One region of the Peribacillus sp. JNUCC41 genome, then DNA from elsewhere that is predicted to be linked to it. Evidence: riboswitches for the same ligand, from Rfam matches in the RefSeq annotation. Region 1 holds a riboswitch; each other region holds the start of a gene.
The links. Region 1 has a riboswitch for S-adenosylmethionine ahead of JNUCC41_RS07010 (O-acetylhomoserine aminocarboxypropyltransferase/cysteine synthase family protein). Riboswitches for the same ligand answer to the same signal wherever they lie in the genome.

Region 1 (6,297 bases):
CGTGACAATGTGCATCGGCGGCGGAATGGGTGCTGCTGGAGTATTTGAATTATTGGCGTAATCCCACGCCTCCCGGAATCTCATGCTTCCGGCGGGCTTACCATCTTAAATACTTAGGAGGAAATAACATGTCAAATCAAACTACAGATAACCTCATTAAAGGCGGAGCTTTTTTAGTAGAAGATATTACGTATGATCAAGTGTTTACACCGGAAGATTATTCTGATGAGCATAAAATGATCGCCAAAACTGCCGAGGATTTCGTAGTGAATGAAATTCTGCCGCAGGTTGAACATTTAGAAAACCATGAATTTGACCGTTCCGTTAAATTACTGAAGCATGCAGGAGAAATCGGTTTACTTGGTGCTGATGTTCCTGAGGAATACAGCGGATTGGGTCTTGATAAAATCAGTTCGGCATTGATCACGGAAAAAATGGCGCTTGCAGGCGGGTTCGGAATTACACATGGTGCACATGTAGGTATCGGATCTTTGCCGATCGTATTATTCGGGAATGAAGAACAAAAGAAAAAATACCTCCCTTTACTGGCGACAGGTGAGAAGATTGCTGCGTATGCCTTAACGGAACCAAGCTCAGGTTCAGATGCCTTGGGAGCAAAAACGACGGCGAAATTGAATCCAGAAGGAACACACTATATTTTAAACGGTGAAAAACAATGGATTACAAATGCAGGTTTTGCAGATGTCTTCTGTGTATACGCCAAAATCGACGGCGAACAATTCTCGGCTTTCATTGTTGAGCGTGATTATAAAGGCGTATCAACTGGCGCTGAAGAAAAGAAAATGGGAATCAAAAGCTCATCAACACGTACATTAATACTTGAAGACGTACATGTACCAGTCGAAAACCTTTTGGGTGTAGCCGGAAAAGGGCATGTCATCGCTTTCAATATCCTGAATATCGGCCGCTATAAATTAGGCGTTGGTGCGGTCGGCGGATCTAAACGTGCTCTTGAGATTACAGCTGCTTATACGAATCAACGTCAACAGTTCAAAACGAAAATTTCCGATTTTAACTTGACGAAAGAAAAACTTGCAACAATGGCCGCTAAAATTTATGCAGCAGAAAGCTCTGTATATCGTACCGTTGGCCTTTATGATCAAAGACAAAGCAAATTGACGGATGAGCAAGTGAAAGATGGGAAATCAATGGCGGCCGCAGTTGCTGAATATGCCATTGAGTGTTCATTGAATAAATTCTTCGCTTCCGAAGTATTGGATTATGTTACAGATGAAGGCGTACAGCTTCATGGCGGTTATGGTTTCATGCAGGAGTATGAAATTGAAAAAGCATATCGCGATTCCCGTATTAACCGGATCTTTGAAGGTACAAATGAAATCAACCGATTGCTTGTCCCGGGAACTTTCCTGAAAAAAGCACTTAAAGGGGAATTGCCGCTTCTTCAAAAAGCCCAAGGCCTGCAAGAGGAATTAATGATGATGATGCCGGAAGAGCCTGGCGATGAGCCACTGGCACAAGAAAAGATACTTGTTAGGAACGCTAAGAAAATCGGTATTTTGGCGGCTGGCCTAGCGGCACAGAAATACGGCAAAACTCTTGATCAAGAACAAGAAATCCTCTCAAACATTGCCGATATCGTATCCCTTGCCTATGCAGCTGAATCCGTGGTATTGCGTACGGAGAAAGCTATTGCAGCTACAGGCCTGGAGAAGAACAAACAAAAAGTGCTTTACACTGAAATCTTCGTTCAGGAAGCTTTCAATGAAATAGAACAGCATGCAAAAGAAACGTTAATTGCGGTGGAAACAGGCGATACTCTTCGAATCATGCTTTCGTCGCTCCGCAAGCTGACAAGACACAATCCGATCAATGTCATTGCGAAAAAACGTGAAGCCTCCGTAAAAGTGATCGAAGCGGAAAAATATGCTCTATAAGCAATGAATCAGAATCTGTAAAGGGAATGCCCGTAAAGGCATTCCCTTTATTTCCTTTGATGAAATCGCAACGGAAATTCAAAAGACATTTCGTTGTATTGCGTGCTGAAAACGGGTATTCTATTGATAGGTGGTGAAATGATGGGCTTAACATTATATTGGTACCCAAAATGCGGCACATGCCGTAATGCGAAGAAGTGGCTGGATAATCATGAACTGCAATATGAAGCGATCCATATAGCTGAAAATCCGCCTTCGCGAACAGAAATAGAAAAACTATATAAAATCAGCAATTTGGAATTGAAGAAGTTCTTCAATACCAGCGGTCAAAAATATCGGGAGCTGGGCTTAAAGGATAAGCTGAAAGAAGCTTCTGAAGCAGAGATGCTTGATATATTGTCCACGGATGGAATGCTTCTGAAAAGGCCGATTGTTACAGATGGCACTAAAGTGACGGTAGGTTTCAAAGAAGAGCAATTCGAACAGGTTTGGAACTGAAATTTCACAAAATATTTGGTTAATTCCTTACTTAAACACACTATCTACCTTATAATGAAATAGATAAAATAAGATGTACATATGGAGGGTTAATAATGACGACAACACCAAAAGAACTTCGTTACACTAAAGAACATGAATGGGTCAAAACGGAAGATGGAACAGTGCGCATTGGGATTACAGCTTTCGCACAGTCCGAGCTTGGGGACATCGTATTCGTTGAGCTTCCGGAAATCGGCGATGAATTGAAAGCGAACGAACCATTTGGAAGTGTTGAATCCGTTAAGACAGTTTCTGAGCTTTATGCACCTATCAGTGGCAAGGTTGTTGAAGTAAACGAAGATTTAAGTGACAACCCGGAATATGTAAATGAGTCTCCTTATGAAAAGGCATGGATGGTCGTACTTGAACCATCTAATAGCAGTGATATTGAAAACTTGATGAGCGCTGAAGAGTATGAGAGTTTAATCAACGGTTAAAAAGAAGGAGAGGGGGGACTGAATGGGCCTGCTCTCTTTTTCATTTTATACAGCGGCAGTTGCGCACATAATTCATGAGATGGAGTGATGACATGGAGTGGGGCGAATTCGATAAAGTGATTATTGTAGAAGGCAGTTCCGATAGAAGAAAAGTTGCCTCCGTTTTAAATGAAGATGTGGAAATAAGATGTACAAATGGGACCATATCATTAACTAAGCTGGATGAATTAGTGGATGAATTGATGGATCGTGATGTTTATCTCCTTTTTGACGCAGATGAATCAGGAGAAAAGCTGCGGAAGCAGTTCCGAAGGGAAATGCCGGAAGCAAACCACCTGTATATTAATAAAATGTACAAAGAAGTGGAAAGCTCACCCGAACATCATATCGCAACTGTGCTACTATCTGCCAATATGAATGTGAAAATGAAATTTTTAAGTCAAAGGGTGAACGACTAATTGATGCAGGAATGGAAAGAAGAAGAGTGTAAGCTTGCTGTTGAAAATGGGGAAACCTTTTGCTTATATTTATATACGCCTTTATGCGGCACTTGTCAGGTTGCCTCCAAGATGCTGACGATATCCTTGGAGCTGTTCCCGGAATTGAAGGCAGGCAAAATGAATATGAACTATGTCCAAGCAATTGCCGAATCATATGAAATCGAAAGTGTGCCCTGTTTATTGCTTTTCAAAAAAGGAAAGCTGCACACAAAAATATATGCCTTTCAATCCGTTCCTTATTTGTACGGATTGCTTAAGGAAATCAGCTAAGAAACCAATCAGAACCGTGGTTGGTTTCTTTGTTGCGGACATTTGAATGCGAGATTGGAATTAAACAAAGAATATTCTAACAATTCATTGACTGATTTATTCTAAAATGATATATTTTGAATTAAGTAATGGCAGAATTTAATAGTTCTTATCAAGAGTGGCGGAGGGACTGGCCCGACGAAGCCCGGCAACCGGTATAAATTTTATATACGGTGCTAATTCCAGCAGAGTGTTGGCTCTGGTAGATGAGGTGTGTTCTTGAGACCTCTTCTTGTTGAAGTGGTTTTTTTGTTTATAAAAGGCCAGATATCATAAAATTCCAACTAAATCCATAGAAAAAGGTGAAACCATATGTCAGGGAAAAAGTTGCGTTTTGAAACATTGAGTGTTCATGGCGGTCTGCAAACTGATGAAACAGGTGCCCGTGCCGTTCCTATCTACCAAAGCAATGCATACTTGTTCAAAGACACCGACCATGCAGCGAATTTATTTGGCCTAAAGGAGAATGGCTATATATATACACGGCTTCATAATCCCACGGTCAGCGTTTTTGAAGAAAGAATGGCCTTATTGGAAGGTGGCATCGGCGGATTGGCAACAGCAAGCGGAATGGCTGCCATCTCACTTTCAATCCTGAACATTGCCGGTGCAGGTGATGAGATTGTTTCAGCCTCTACATTATATGGCGGTACGTATAACCTTTTTGAAAATACTCTTCCTAAATATGGGATCAAAGTGAGGTTCGTTTCTCCCGATGACCCTGAAAATTTCAAAAGGGCGATTACGCCAAGAACTAAAGCCATTTTTGCCGAAACGATCGGTAATCCAAGTTTGAGGGTGCTTGATATTGAAGCGGTAGCGAAAATCGCCCATGAAGCCGGCATACCTTTAATCATTGATAATACCTTTGCAACACCATATCTTTGCAGACCAATTGATTTTGGCGCGGACATCGTCATCCATTCCGCTACAAAATGGCTTCTGGGAAATGGAACGACACTAGGCGGTGTCATCGTGGATGGAGGGAAGTTCGATTGGAACTCGCCAAACTACCCTGGCTTCACGGAGCCTGACCCAAGTTATGACGGTCTGGTATATGCCGAGGCAGTTGGACCTGCCGCATTCATAACGAAAGCCCGAGTCCAGTTACTTCGTGATTTAGGCCCTGCGCTAAGTGCCCAAAGTGCATTCCAGTTTACGCTTGGACTTGAAACGCTGCATGTAAGGATGAAAGAGCATCTATCAAACACCAAGTCTGTCATTGAATATTTAAAAAACCATCCTGCCGTGACTTGGGTTTCGCATCCTGGTGATGAGGATCATCCCGATAAGGCCCTTGCGGATAAATATTTGCCTAAGGGAGCTGGATCTGTCGTGACTTTTGGAATACAAGGTAATCGCGAAGCTGGGGCAAAACTTATCAATTCGGTGGAATTATGGTCCCATGTGGCGAATGTAGGGGATGCGAAGAGCTTGATCATCCACCCAGCCAGTACGACCCATCAACAATTGAATGAGGCGGGTCTTGCGAAAGCGGGTGTAAGTGCCGATCAAGTCCGTTTATCAATTGGGATTGAAAATGTAGACGACTTAATAGAAGATTTAGAGCAGGCAATTGAAAAAGCGACGAATATCGTCTCCTTGACTTCCAAAACGCTTTAAGCAGAGTTCCTGTTCATTCTTGAACTAGAAATAATATACATTGCGCTCCTTTTTTATCTATGATAAAATTTCTCCATACTAAAGAACTTAATGATGTACAAATATTCTATATATTAGCTCTTATCAAGAGAGGTGGAGGGATGTGCCCGATGAAACCCGGCAACCGACAAGGAGATTTCCTTGGAAAGGTGCCAATTCACACAAAGTTTAATTACTTTGGAAGATGAGAGAAAGGCCTGTTTCTTCACCTGCCTTTCTGCTCATGCAGAAAGGTTTTTTCAGTTTTAATGGGGAAAACATGTGCATGTTATGAGAAACAGACTAATAATGTAAAGAAATCAACTAAGTTCATAGGTTTTATTGGATAAAAGAGGTGAGGATTAATGATTACATTGACGAAAGTCAGTAAGCTGTTCCGAACAGGAAAAGGAAACAGTGAGACGATCAAGGCTGTAAATAATGTGAATGTTGAAATAAATAAAGGCGAGATTTTCGGTATCATCGGTTACAGTGGAGCGGGGAAAAGTACTTTAATCAGAATGCTCAATGGATTGGAAACTCCTACAGAGGGATCCGTTGTGGTGGCTGAGAAGGAAATTTCAAAAATTAAAGGGGCTCAGCTCCGTAAGGCACGTCAAGAAATCAGCATGATTTTCCAACATTTCAATCTATTATGGTCAAGGACCGTTCAGGATAATATTTCTTTCCCATTGGAAATTGCTGGTGTTTCTAAAGCGGAACGGATCAAGCGTGTGAACGAATTGATCAAGTTAGTCGGACTGGAAGGCAGGGAAAAGGCCTATCCTTCACAATTAAGCGGAGGGCAAAAGCAAAGGGTGGGCATAGCGAGGGCTTTGGCAAATGACCCTAAAGTGCTGCTGTGTGATGAAGCGACATCTGCCTTGGATCCGCAGACTACCGACTCCATACTCGAATTGCTTGTTGACATCAATCAGCGCCTAGGATTGACGA
Region 2 (6,297 bases), 1.8 Mb from region 1:
ATGATAGGGTACAGCCCGTGCCATGAGTGTTCTTAGTATGAATGCGCTCCCCCTCGATCCATTGGAAGTCAGTCCCATCATAAAAAAGATCATTTGGATTTCCAGCTGCATGGCCTCCTTTAAGTAAAACGGCTTTGGGACCCATTTCTTGTATTGAAATGCATGCTTTGTAGAAATCTTGTTCCGTTCGAATCGACAAACCAGTAAGTACTTCCGCTTCCGGTACATTAGGGGTTACAAGTGTTGCAAGCGGAAGCAAATCCATTTTTAAGGCAGAGACAGCCTTATCGTCGAGCAAATGATGACCGCTTTTGGAAATCATGACAGGGTCAAGGATAACGATGGCAGGCAAGAAGGTTTTAAGGGACGCAGCGACAGTTTCCACGATTTCTTTTGATCCAAGCATGCCTATTTTTACTGCGTCGACAGTAATATCTTCAAAGATAGCTGCAATTTGATCTGATATGATAGCTGTTTCAATTGGCTGTACTGAACGGACTTCCATTGTATTTTGTGCGGTTACGGCTGTGATGGCAGACATGCCAAAGACACCATGTGCAGAAAATGTTTTTAAATCCGCTTGGATTCCAGCCCCGCCCCCTGAATCAGAGCCTGCGATGGTTAATGCTGTTTTCATAAAAAAACCCCTTCATATAAGTATTTTTTAGAAGTATTTTAAGTAATATGAAAGCTAAAATCGCACCAGCGAATGAACTGAGCATAAAAGCCGGTAAAAAACCAAAAAGAGCAGCTTTTTCTCCCAATAGGAGGAGGGCAAGTGGATAACAGGCTAGGGAACCGATAATGCCGGTCCCGATCACTTCCCCTAAACAAGCGAATTTTAAGCTTTGTGTTTTTCGATAAAGGATTGCGGCCAAAAGTGCACCGATCATGCTACCGGGAAAGGCGAAAATTGAACCGGTACCAGACATGTTTCTAATGATGGAAACTAAAAAAGCTTGTGTCACTGCATAAGCTGGCCCCAATAGAACAGCCGTCAGGACATTTGCCAGATGCTGAATAGGAAAGACCTTTGCAAATCCTGCAGGAATGAAAATAAATGAACTGGTCAGCGTCGTAATTGCCGTGATCATGGCAGTCAACGTCAGTTTCTTGACAGGATTCATCATCTACAGCGGCCAATCTTGCTCATTATGAACCATATCCCAGAATAAATATTCATATCGGGAAGTAACCAAAAAGTGCTTTTCTAATCTAAGAAGTTCCTTTTCTGGCATGCCTTCCGTCAACTCTTCCAACAAAGCGATCAGCCATTTGTGTGCTTCCCCAAATTCAGGAGATGAATAGGACCTTATCCAATCTGAGTAGCGATTGTTTTCCAATGATGCTCCATTTTGTTCTTTTAGTAGCAAACCGATTTCATAATAATCCCAAGCGCAGGGCAGGAGACAGGCGATCAAGTCTGCCAAAGTCCCATGCTGAGCTGCATTTAGCATGTAGCCTGTATAGGCTAGAGTCGTTGGAGTAGGTTCTGTATCTTCCAATTCCTTGGAAGTGATCCCGAATTCGGAAGCATAATGCCGATGAATATCCATTTCCACTTGAAGGGTTTCATTTAAAATACTCGCAAACTTTGCCATGGTTTCGATGTTATGAGCTTTGATTACACCTAAAGCAAAGAGCTTGGAATAATCCATGAGATAGATATAGTCCTGCTTCAGGTAATAGGCAAATTTCTTTTCAGGAAGCGTACCATTTCCAATTGCCTGGACGAAGGGATGTGAATGGTTCCTTTTCCAAATCTCTTTTGACCGTGCATGTAGTCTATCACTGAATGTTTCTAATTTAACATTCTCCATTGTTCATCCTCCTTTAGAATGGATCCCTTTGTTAATGAAAAAACCCCGTTCCTGAATACGGAACGGGGTAGATGGATATAGTCTGAAAATGGACGATATCATCCACTTCCCTCCGCCGGTATGAGCCGGTTCAGGTTCAAAGGGTCCGGAACTAATTCCATCTCAGTCTTAAAAAAAGACTCCCCTAGTGGTGTGAATTGTATGTAATTACTGACATCATATCAGAAAGACAAGAAAATGCAACCCGCATTTAAAGAGGGACCATTTTGTCCAGGAAAAAAGGGAGAACCAGGTAATTGACTTTTGATGGTTATTAGGATAAAATCATGTCTACATCATTTATATATCGATTTCTTATCCAGAGAGGTGGAGGGACTTGGCCCAAAGAAACCTCGGCAGCGGACCCGTTTTGGGAACTGTGCTAAATCCAACAAGCATATGCTTGGAAGATAAGAAGAGCCGTACGGACACTGTCAGCCTCTTCTTGAATTAGAAGGGGCTTTTATTTTTGGGAAATAACGTTTAGTGACATAATAGAAAAGGTATATATAATTTGGTGAAAATAAAACAAGTTGATAAAGATTAGCTAACTAGAAGCAGGCTCTAGGATGACTAGGAAAGGAGCCATTTACATGGCAGAATTATTTAAGAGGATCGAACAGAGGAAGGCAAAGCTTATTGAAGAGTTATTGGCCAATGGAGTATACAAAACCTCTGATGAAAGGCACCTTTATGATGCCCCATTAAAAGTACTTGAAGATGAATATAAGATTGTTATAAATAAACCAAATACCGAGTCACCTTCTGAATGGATGACATAGTAAACGATGGACTATAGTTTGGGTTCTTGGATAAGAGATATGATGTAAGCATTCACAGTCTACACTAGTGGATGCTTTTTTGCGTTTAATAGAAAATGACACAAAATATACATAATTACAGAAATAATAGTCATTTTGTCACATTTAACCTTTAAAATAACACATTTAATTTCTGAAAAATAGTTGATTTTAACTAGTAGATTCATTATGATGAAAGTGTAAAAAAATTGAATAAATGGGAGGTGGCATATAATGCCTTGCCGTAAGGTAACTATAGAAAAAATAGAAGAGAAAAGAAAAGAAATGATCAACTTGGCAGCAATTTACGGCTTATCAAGTCTGCTAACTGTTCAAGCAAGTCAAGAATTGGATACGCTATTAAATGCGTTAACAAGTAAAAGAGAGTGTGAACATTTTTACCTCCAGAAAGCATATAGGTATTTTTAAATTAGCCAATTCGCACTCGATTAATATGAAAAAGCTACTGCTCAAGGCAATAGCTCTAAAGAATGATATTACATATCGACACGTTTACCAAGAATGAGCAAATCCCGCTCGATTCCATCCAACTCGGCAACTTGAGGTAAATGTGCCCATTCTTCAAACCCGAATTTGGAAAAAAGCTTAAGGCTTGGTGTATTGTGGGCGAAAATGAAACCCAATAGAGTCTTAACACCTAATTTTGGACTCCATTCAATTGCCTTTTGAATCGAAATTTGTCCGATTCCTTTTCCCCGGAAATAATCATCTATATAAATGCTGATTTCGGCAGTGGAATTATATGCCGGTCGGCCATAGAAGGATTGAAAGCTCATCCATCCAGCAGTTTTCCCTTTTATAGTAATGATAAATAGCGGTCTACTTTCTGAATGATGTTCCTCAAACCATTTAACCCTCGATTGGACGGATACAGGCTCCGTATCTGCCGTGACCATTCTTGAAGCAATTGTTGAATTATATATTTCAACAATTCTGGGTAGATCGGATAGTCCTGCCTCTCTAAACTCTATGAGCTCTTCCATGATTTAAACTCCTAACTATCATTTATTAAATCTCCAGAATGAAGGGTAATCCCGTATTTTGTTTTAGGGACGGTGAATGACACCCAAACCATTGAAAGTTTTATATTATCATACACTCTTGAATCTTTATATGACAATTTTTTTATGTTAAGACTGTAGATTTTTTGGGTATGTAAAAGATTAAATACTTCTAGTAAAGAGACAAGAGGGGAACCAAATGAAAAAATTGGCAGGTTTATTGATTATAGTACTCGTTATATGTTTTGCTGCGTATGAATTTCAGGCCTCGGAGTCGGAAGATGTGCAAAGAGTGATGGCTTTTGGAGATTCATTAACCTATGGAAAAGGGGATAAGGATGGGGAAGGATATATAGAAGGCCTTGAGGATGAATTGAATAATCCGCAATCGGAACAAAAAGTGAGTTTTTGGAATTACGGTATAAAAGGCCAGGAAACGGATGGGGTGATGAAACAGCTTGATGATTACCGCATTAAAACGAAACTTGATGAAGCAGATACTTTCATCGTTTTTATTGGAACGAATGACTTGATCAATAGTAACGGAGGGGACTTGGAGAAAATAAGTGACCGAAAAATCATTGAGGGGAAACAGGAGTATATCAACCATCTCAAAAAGATTACATCAACCTTGATAGAGGCAAACGATAAGGCGGATATTCTGGTAGTAGGACTATATAACCCAATAAAAGACAATCAAAAACTTGAAAAGGACATTCGTGATTATAACCTGTCAATAAAGGGAATAGCGGATAAAGATAAAAGGATGTTATTCATTCCTACAAATGATCTTTTTGAAGATAAAAAGAAAACAGAGTATTTCAGTGATAAGTTACATCCGAATGAAAAAGGGTATCAGCTCATTGCGAACCGGGTTTTGGAAAGTTATGATTTCAAATGAAAGCAAAAATGCACAGGAAGGCTTCCTGTGCATTTTTGCCCTCCAAGAAGTAGCTAGGAATTTGATATCGCTTTAAGTTGAGGGAACTGCAAGTCATGGAGTTGCTTGTATCTGCCGTTGTTTAGCAATAACTGTTCATGTGTTCCTTTTTCATGAACCTGCCCTTTTTCCAGAACGATTATTTGATCCGCATCATGAATGGTCGATAAACGATGTGCAATTACTATTGAAGTCCGGTTTTTCATTAAACGTGACAATGCTTGCTGGATCAAATGTTCGGATTCTGTATCCAAGGCCGCCGTTGCTTCATCGAGAATGATGATTTGCGGATTTTTCAAAAGTGCCCTAGCTATGGCAATGCGCTGTTTTTGTCCGCCTGAAAGCTTGACTCCGCGCTCTCCAATCTGAGAATCATAACCATCAGGAAAGGCACTGATAAAGTCATGCGCATTTGCCGCTTTGGTGGATTCGATGATTTCAGCATCTGTAGCATCAAGTTTGCCATACACGATGTTATCACGAATGGAGCCATTGAATAAAATGATATCCTGGGAAACAATCCCCATTTGTCCCCGTAATGATTTCAGTGACACATCCTTGATATCAAGACCATCCATTTTAATCATGCCATCTTGCGGATCATAAAATCGGATCAAAAGGCTCGTGATGGTCGATTTTCCAGCGCCAGAGGAGCCGACCAGAGCAGTTACTTGACCAGCTTTCATTGACAGGCTTAAATGGCTGAGGACAGGTACACTCTCATCATACGCAAAATCAACACATTGAAATTCAATTTTCCTTTTTATATAAGGGAGTTCGATGGCATTTTCCTTGTCACTTATTTCAGGTTGGGTTTCCAATATTTCAGTTATCCGCTCAAAGGCCGCGGCTGATTGCTGGACAATGCTGATGACCCGGCTAAAATTGCGAACGGGACTCTGCAGTAACCTCAAATAGGCGAGAAAGGCCACGATTAACCCTATTGTGAATTCACCTTCCATCACTTGCCAAGCACCGAACACAATGACTGCTACAAGACCGATATTGTTCAATAAATCAATTATCGGACCGAACATGGAGCGTAGCCGAACGGACTTAAGGTTTGCAGCCATATTTTCCTGATTACGCTCCGCAAACTTCCTTGATTCGAATTCTTCATTTGTAAAAGATTGAATGAGCCGCATTCCTGAAATGGAATCCTGTAACTGGTTGCTGATGTCTCCTGCGGAACTTTGCACAGACCTAAATGACATCCTGATGCGTTTACCGAATACCCTTGTGATATAGAACATGAAAGGGAATGTAAAAAGAAGGACAATGGTCAGCTTCCAATTAATGAAAAGCATATATACCGCCACGGCAATGAAAGTCACCGTGTCAGTCAAGACTTGAAGCATGCTTGAAGAGATGAGCTGCTGCAGTAAATTGACATCATTGGTCAACCGCGACATTAAGTCACCAGTACGGTTTTTATCAAAGAATTTCATATCCAGTGTTTGAATATGGTCATACATGCTATTCCGTATATCCGTAATAGCCTTTTGACCGACCTTGGAAACGATATAGCTGTTAAAGTAGTTCAGTAAAGCCAATAAAATGGCAGCACAAAGAATACCTGCGCCAATCCAGATTAATGAGTCATATCTTTTTTCGGGAATGATTGTATCAATCGTAAACTGCGTCAACTGGGGGATGGAGAACTCAAGCAATGAAAT
Region 3 (6,297 bases), 2.7 Mb from region 1:
ATAATTGATTTTAAAATTCCTGATGATCTTCGGGAACCAAAATTTGAATGATTCTATGGAACCTATTGATACGGTTCCGCTTCCGACATCCTTCATTTCTTTAAGCTCCACCTGCATATTATCGAATCTTCTTAACAGATCAACAGATCTCGTATAGAAAATCCCCCCTGATTCCGTGAGCTCAAGCCCTCTTGTATTGCGTTCCAAAAGCTGAAAACCAACTACATTTTCTAATTTCATTATGGCATTACTTAGGGAAGGTTGTGATATATGCAGCGTTTTTGCTGCTTTTGAGAAATTCTTTTCCCGGACAATTGTAGTGAAATATCGAAGTTGACGAAGATCCATATATTCTCCTTTCTATAGCTTTAAGCTATAGATATATTGAAATTTTGTATTGGTAATTATATATTATCTCATTTATAATTTTGAAAAAAGATATTTCGGAATTTTTTAAATAAAGGAGAAATTATGTATACAAATCCGACTTTAAATTATTGGAATGGAAGAATTGATTCCCAATCTGACATGGACAGCTTCAGATACCACCAAAGAGTACGTTTGGCACCGATTTCGGAATTAGCCATCTCTTCCAATTCATCCAGGACCTTTGGATTGATTGGCTTCAAATGTGATGAAGGCGTTAAAAGGAATAAAGGCAGGATTGGTGCGGCAGAAGGGCCTGATCATATTAGGCAGTCATTGGCGAAATTACCCTGTCATTTACCTTCCCAAACCGAGCTGGTGGATGCTGGTGATGTAATATGTGAAGGTACAGAGATGGAGGCCGCTCAATCCCAATTGGGTTCGGCTGTTACCCGGATATTGGAGAGTAGAGCGATTCCTATCATACTTGGCGGAGGGCACGAAACCCTGTATGGCCATTATCTTGGGATTAGGGAATCCATTGGACCAAGAGCTAGCTTGGGAATCATTAATATTGACGCTCACTTTGATATGAGGCCTTATGAAAAAGAAAGTTCATCAGGAACGATGTTTAAGCAAATTTTGGACGAAGATAAAAATTGTGGTTATTTATGTGTCGGAATTCAGAAGCAGGGGAATACGAAGGCACTGTTTGAAACTGCCGAGAGAAGTAAGATCGATTACATATTGGAAGAAGATTTGTCATTGAATGAAATGGATGAAACTAAGCGGCGGATAAATGAATTCGCTAAGGGACATGACTACATTATTCTTACATTATGTACAGACGTTATTGATTCAGCCTACGCACCTGGGGTAAGTGCTCCATCGCCTTTTGGACTGAATCCTAAATTGGTCCGTGCCATTATCAGGCATATCGTATCGAATGAAAAGATTCTCTCCTTTGATATCGCGGAAGTGAATCCTTCGTTGGATGAAAATAATAAAACCGTTACATTGGCAGCACATTTAATAAATGAGGTTTTACTTCATTTTAAATAATGAATGGTCTTACTAAAATGCCATCTCCGTAATCAACTATCTGTATTGAAGCGAAAAACCTTTTACAGCGCCTGACTGTCCATGAATCATTCATGGGCAGTCTTTTTTATGCCGCCAATTCAAGGATTTATGCTCCCGGGCTTTGTTCGAATAACCCTTTAATGTGTAAAGGAACCTACATGCGGCCTCTTCATTAGTAGATTAACCCATGAATCTGCAAGAGTTCAATACTGATACTTGTGGTCTTTTGGTTTATAATAACAAGCATCTAGCCTTATGAGGGGGGATTCCATGAATGAATATAAAGTAACGGTAAGGAATGGTAGTACCTTGATTTTGTCGGAAATCATTAAAGCTGAAGATGAAAGAGAAGTCCTTGGCACCCTTTTGATTTCCAGCGAATTATTTAATCAGCCATTTACCGACATCAGGATTTTAGAACGCTGATTTGTGCCTGTTTGTTCCATTTGTTACACTGTAATAAATCTTAATACGGTAGGCGATATTATGTGTGGACGTTTCACCCTTTTCACTGATATTGAGGAAATAAAAGATCGGTTTGATATTCAAGGATCATTTGATGAGGAATACCAATTCAGCTACAATATTGCTCCCTCCCAATCCGTGCTATCCGTCATTAATGACGGGGCAAGGAATCGACTTGGATATCTTCGGTGGGGACTCATTCCTTTCTGGGCAAAAGACGAAAAAGTGGGCTATAAAATGATCAATGCCAGAGCGGAAACCATTGCAGAGAAAACAAGCTTCAAGAATGCGTATAAGAAGAAGAGATGCTTGATAATCGCTGACTCATTTTATGAATGGAAGAAGACACCAGAAAGAAAAATACCGATGCGAATAAAACTGAAGAATCATGCTCCATTTGGAATGGCCGGTATATGGGAATCCTGGAAATCTCCTGAAGGCCTCAGCATCTACTCGTGCTCCGTTATAACAACCGTTCCTAATGAGCTGATGACCAGCATTCATGATCGTATGCCTGTCATCCTTAAACCAGAAGATGAAAAAGATTGGTTGAATCCATCCATTAATGATCCTGCATATCTGCAGCAGTATTTAAATTCATTCGATTCGGAACAAATGGAAGCTTTTGAGGTATCGACTGATGTGAACTCGACTAAAAAAAATTCACCTAACCTAATACAACAAATTTGCTGAGAGGTCATTAGACCTCTTTTTATGTTAATTCCGTCCCGATTAACTGCATATGTCAAGATTCCTAATTAATCATTAAGAAGTGCATGGAAATACTTTAAAACTAAACCTTGCGAAAATAGACAAAATGCTGTACTCTTATATTTGCTTTTCAAAACGACTTCGATGTCTCTTTCAAAAACTCAGATTGGTTTCGGCAACTTTCCAGCCTGGTGCTTTTCTGGCAGGCATCGTAATATTTGATAAATTATATAAATTTGATCTTCTTATCAAGAGAGACGGAGGGACTGGCCCGAAGATGTCTCGGCAGCGGACTTAATGGGAGTGCTGTGCCAAATCCAGCAGGCTGATTTTCGCCTGAAAGATAAGGAGGGTGTTTTTTATAAATTAAAAGACCTCTTCTTGTTGTTAAATAGAAGGGGTCTTTTTTATGCCGGCAGTTTTTTAGCTATAGCTCCATGACTGGAGAATCAAGTTCAAGTTGGTGTTATTTGCGAAAACTGTTAAAAGGATAAAGGCTATGACACATGTCATGGGAAAAATAAAAAGAGGTGTACATCATGAGTGCAAACAATAAAGGGAATCCATGGGCATTGATTCCATTTGTCGTATTTTTAATTTTATTTATAGGGTCCGGAATCATCACTAAAGATTTTTATTCTTTTCCGGTGATTGTAGCCATTTCTATTGCATCAGCAGCTGCATTGGCAATGAATCGGAAAGAAAGTTTCAATCAAAAAGTTGATATTTTCTGTAAAGGTGCAGGGGACGCCAATATTATGTTAATGGTTATCATTTTCCTTTTAGCCGGCGCTTTTTCCGAAGTTGCGAATGGCATGGGGGCGGTTGAATCAACGGTGAATCTTGCCTTAGCCGTTTTTCCGCAAAATCTTTTGATGGTAGGGATATTCATTATCGCTTGTTTTATTTCTCTATCTATGGGGACGAGCATGGGAACGATTGTAGCCCTAGCACCTATCGGGGTCGGAATTAGCGAGCAAACCGATATTTCGCTTGCCCTTTCAATGGCGGCCGTTATTGGTGGTGCGATGTTTGGGGATAACCTATCCTTCATTTCAGATACGACAATCGCTGCAGTTCGAACACAGGGAACGAAAATGAAGGATAAGTTTAAAGTGAATTTTTTCATCGTTTTACCTGCAGCCATCATCACATGTGCTATCCTAGGAATATTAACGATGGGTGAACAAGCCGACATCATCCAAAATTCTTATAATTGGGTGAAGATTCTTCCATACCTTTGCGTATTGATCACTGCATTGGCAGGAGTCAATGTGTTCCTGGTGCTTTCCAGCGGAATCGTCTTTGCCGGAATCATCGGCTTGGCTGATGGAAGTTATCAACCGTTGGGTGTCATTCAAAAAGTTGGTGAAGGAATGGCGGGAATGTATGAAATATCCTTCCTTGCCATTTTAATTGCAGGTATGGTTGCTGTAATCAAACATAATGGTGGCATTGATTATCTACTCCAGCTCGTGACCCGAAATAGCAAATCAAAAAAAGGGGCGGAATTCAGTATTGCCGGGCTTGTTGGCTTGACGAACCTTTCCACGGCAAATAATACGATTTCGATTATCATTGCTGGGCCACTTGCCAAAAACATCGCTGAAAGGTATGGGATTGATCCGCGTAAATCGGCGAGCATACTTGACGTTTTTGCCTGTTGTATCCAAGGGTTGATACCATATGGGGCACAACTGCTTGTTGCAGCAGGGGTAGCAAAAATCTCTCCGATAAGCATCTTGCCGTATTCATATTACCCGATACTAATTGGACTTTGTGGAGTCGTGGCCATCTTGATTGGTTATCCACGGTTTCACTCGGATGAAACGAAGAAACGGACTTCTTAAAAAGAGGACAAAAATGAAAAAAACACCCTGAATCATTGGATACAGGGTGTTTTCTGTATGGGTGAAATCTTCGCATTCATGTCAGTATCAGTGTTCAAAAAGTAATCAAGGCAGTTTTCAATTCATCTGTTTGGTATTTCTTTTATTTATGGTATACCATTTTATTCATAACTAAAATAACTGCTCATTCCGGTCCATATTGATAATGGTTTTGCGTGCGGCATTTGTCATGAATAGAGGACAACACCAACTAAACCAGAAAGTATAATTACATAAGCTGGGTGCCAGCGTAATTTCATCAGGGCAAATAACGATAATCCAAATACGAGTAATAAGCTTATCGTATGCCATGAAAAGTTAGGGGCTATCATATGATTGGAAAGTGATAAACTGATTGCTGCAAAGAGGATTAGACTAGTGACAATGGGTCTTAATCCATAAAACATGGATTGAATAACTGGATAATGATTCAATTTGCTGAAGAAGGTGGCTATAACGGTCACGAATATTATAGCAGGTAGCAAGATTCCGAGAGCGGATGATATGGCTCCTGCTAATCCAGCAGTAGAATAGCCAACGAGAATGGCACTATTGGCTGTGACAGGTCCTGGGGACATCCCGGAAATTGCGATTATATCGGTAAATTGTTGCGTCGTCAGCCATCCATGCTGTGAGACTTCCGATTCTATTACGGGAATCATGGCGTATCCGCCTCCGAACGATACAAAGCCGATAATAAAGAAGGTGCTAAACAACTCCCACAATTCCATCATTCTATCACACGCTTTCTTGAAAATTAGTTAGACCCTTTTTGATTTACCTATATGCCAGCACCCATGTAAGGTTCGAAATCATTTTCTTCTTTTGTCTTATCTTTTCTGTCCAACTTGACATCGTATCCTAATTTTCTCTTGATGGAGATTGTCACAATACCCACTACAGCTCCTGCCACTATAACTATCACAGGGTGAAGAAAGAAGAGGACTGGAATTCCTGCTAATAAAATACAGAAAGTTGATTTGTCTACAACAGCCGTTTTTCCTATCTTGATAGCCGCATAGGCGATGATCGCTACTATGGAAGCTCTGATTGATATGAATGCGGATTCTATCTTCGAATTATCCTGAATGAAAAAATACAAAATGCCTAGGAGCAGGACAATTAAAAAGGTAGGCAATGAAACACCGATCATGGCTGCCATTGCCCCCCTCATTCCGGCAATTCGATGGCCGATAAAGGTGGCGGAGTTAATAGCGACAGCTCCCGGTACGGACTGAGATAACGCAAAAACATCCGTAACTTCTTCGCTATTCATCCATTTCCTCTTTTCGACCACTTCTTTTTCGATTAAAGGGATCATCGCAAACCCGCCTCCGAATGTGACAGGTGCTATTTTAAAAAAGGTCCAAAATAAATGGAATAGAGTTTTCCATTGTCCTTTCATTACATCAGTCACTTCCTTTGCCGCTAAGTTTAAATCTTATTACTAACATATCAAAGAAAAAGGAATGGGTAAATTGCAACAAAATCATCGGGTATAACAAAAGGTTATACCCAGAAGATTTATCCGTTTTATAAAGAATGCGGCCAATAATTTAATAGCCTCACTTATTCAGGGAAGCAGCATTCTTTTTTCATTTCACCATTTACCTTTATGATGCTATCATTTTAATGAACTATCTAAAAACATGGAGGTCGTTTTCTTGAAATTAGAAAATCTAAAAATGTTTTGTTTAGTGGTGGATGAAGGAAGCATAAGCCAGGCAGCGAGGTTAAGTTTCCTATCTCAACCCGCTGTAACAAGACAAATCCATCAACTGGA

Region 2: another riboswitch for S-adenosylmethionine. It lies ahead of JNUCC41_RS15630 (Fur-regulated basic protein FbpA); the one in region 1 lies ahead of JNUCC41_RS07010 (O-acetylhomoserine aminocarboxypropyltransferase/cysteine synthase family protein).
Region 3: another riboswitch for S-adenosylmethionine. It lies ahead of JNUCC41_RS20120 (Na+/H+ antiporter NhaC family protein); the one in region 1 lies ahead of JNUCC41_RS07010 (O-acetylhomoserine aminocarboxypropyltransferase/cysteine synthase family protein).

Annotation. Positions count from the first base shown of each region.
Region 1 is NZ_CP062163.1:1,393,153-1,399,449, reverse strand. Features, by position in the region: gene JNUCC41_RS07040 (acetyl-CoA C-acetyltransferase) at 1-61, shown strand, start outside; gene JNUCC41_RS07035 (acyl-CoA dehydrogenase FadE) at 129-1,916, shown strand; gene JNUCC41_RS07030 (arsenate reductase family protein) at 2,058-2,414, shown strand; gene gcvH (glycine cleavage system protein GcvH) at 2,510-2,893, shown strand; gene JNUCC41_RS07020 (toprim domain-containing protein) at 2,986-3,351, shown strand; gene JNUCC41_RS07015 (thioredoxin family protein) at 3,355-3,663, shown strand; SAM riboswitch class I at 3,809-3,915, shown strand; gene JNUCC41_RS07010 (O-acetylhomoserine aminocarboxypropyltransferase/cysteine synthase family protein) at 4,015-5,325, shown strand; SAM riboswitch class I at 5,443-5,555, shown strand; gene JNUCC41_RS07005 (methionine ABC transporter ATP-binding protein) at 5,709-6,297, shown strand, end outside.
Region 2 is NZ_CP062163.1:3,210,608-3,216,904, forward strand. Features, by position in the region: gene thiD (bifunctional hydroxymethylpyrimidine kinase/phosphomethylpyrimidine kinase) at 1-637, opposite strand, end outside; gene thiW (energy coupling factor transporter S component ThiW) at 606-1,127, opposite strand; gene tenA (thiaminase II) at 1,131-1,820, opposite strand; TPP riboswitch at 1,911-2,016, opposite strand; SAM riboswitch class I at 2,172-2,276, shown strand; gene JNUCC41_RS15630 (Fur-regulated basic protein FbpA) at 2,453-2,641, shown strand; gene JNUCC41_RS15635 (aspartyl-phosphate phosphatase Spo0E family protein) at 2,894-3,088, shown strand; gene JNUCC41_RS15640 (GNAT family N-acetyltransferase) at 3,157-3,663, opposite strand; gene JNUCC41_RS15645 (GDSL-type esterase/lipase family protein) at 3,881-4,582, shown strand; gene JNUCC41_RS15650 (ABC transporter ATP-binding protein) at 4,636-6,297, opposite strand, start outside.
Region 3 is NZ_CP062163.1:4,139,153-4,145,449, forward strand. Features, by position in the region: gene JNUCC41_RS20100 (LysR family transcriptional regulator) at 1-348, opposite strand, end outside; gene hutG (formimidoylglutamase) at 472-1,428, shown strand; gene JNUCC41_RS20110 (hypothetical protein) at 1,720-1,875, shown strand; gene JNUCC41_RS20115 (SOS response-associated peptidase) at 1,936-2,607, shown strand; SAM riboswitch class I at 2,868-2,975, shown strand; gene JNUCC41_RS20120 (Na+/H+ antiporter NhaC family protein) at 3,165-4,475, shown strand; gene JNUCC41_RS20125 (chromate transporter) at 4,703-5,248, opposite strand; gene JNUCC41_RS20130 (chromate transporter) at 5,296-5,919, opposite strand; gene JNUCC41_RS20135 (LysR family transcriptional regulator) at 6,179-6,297, shown strand, end outside.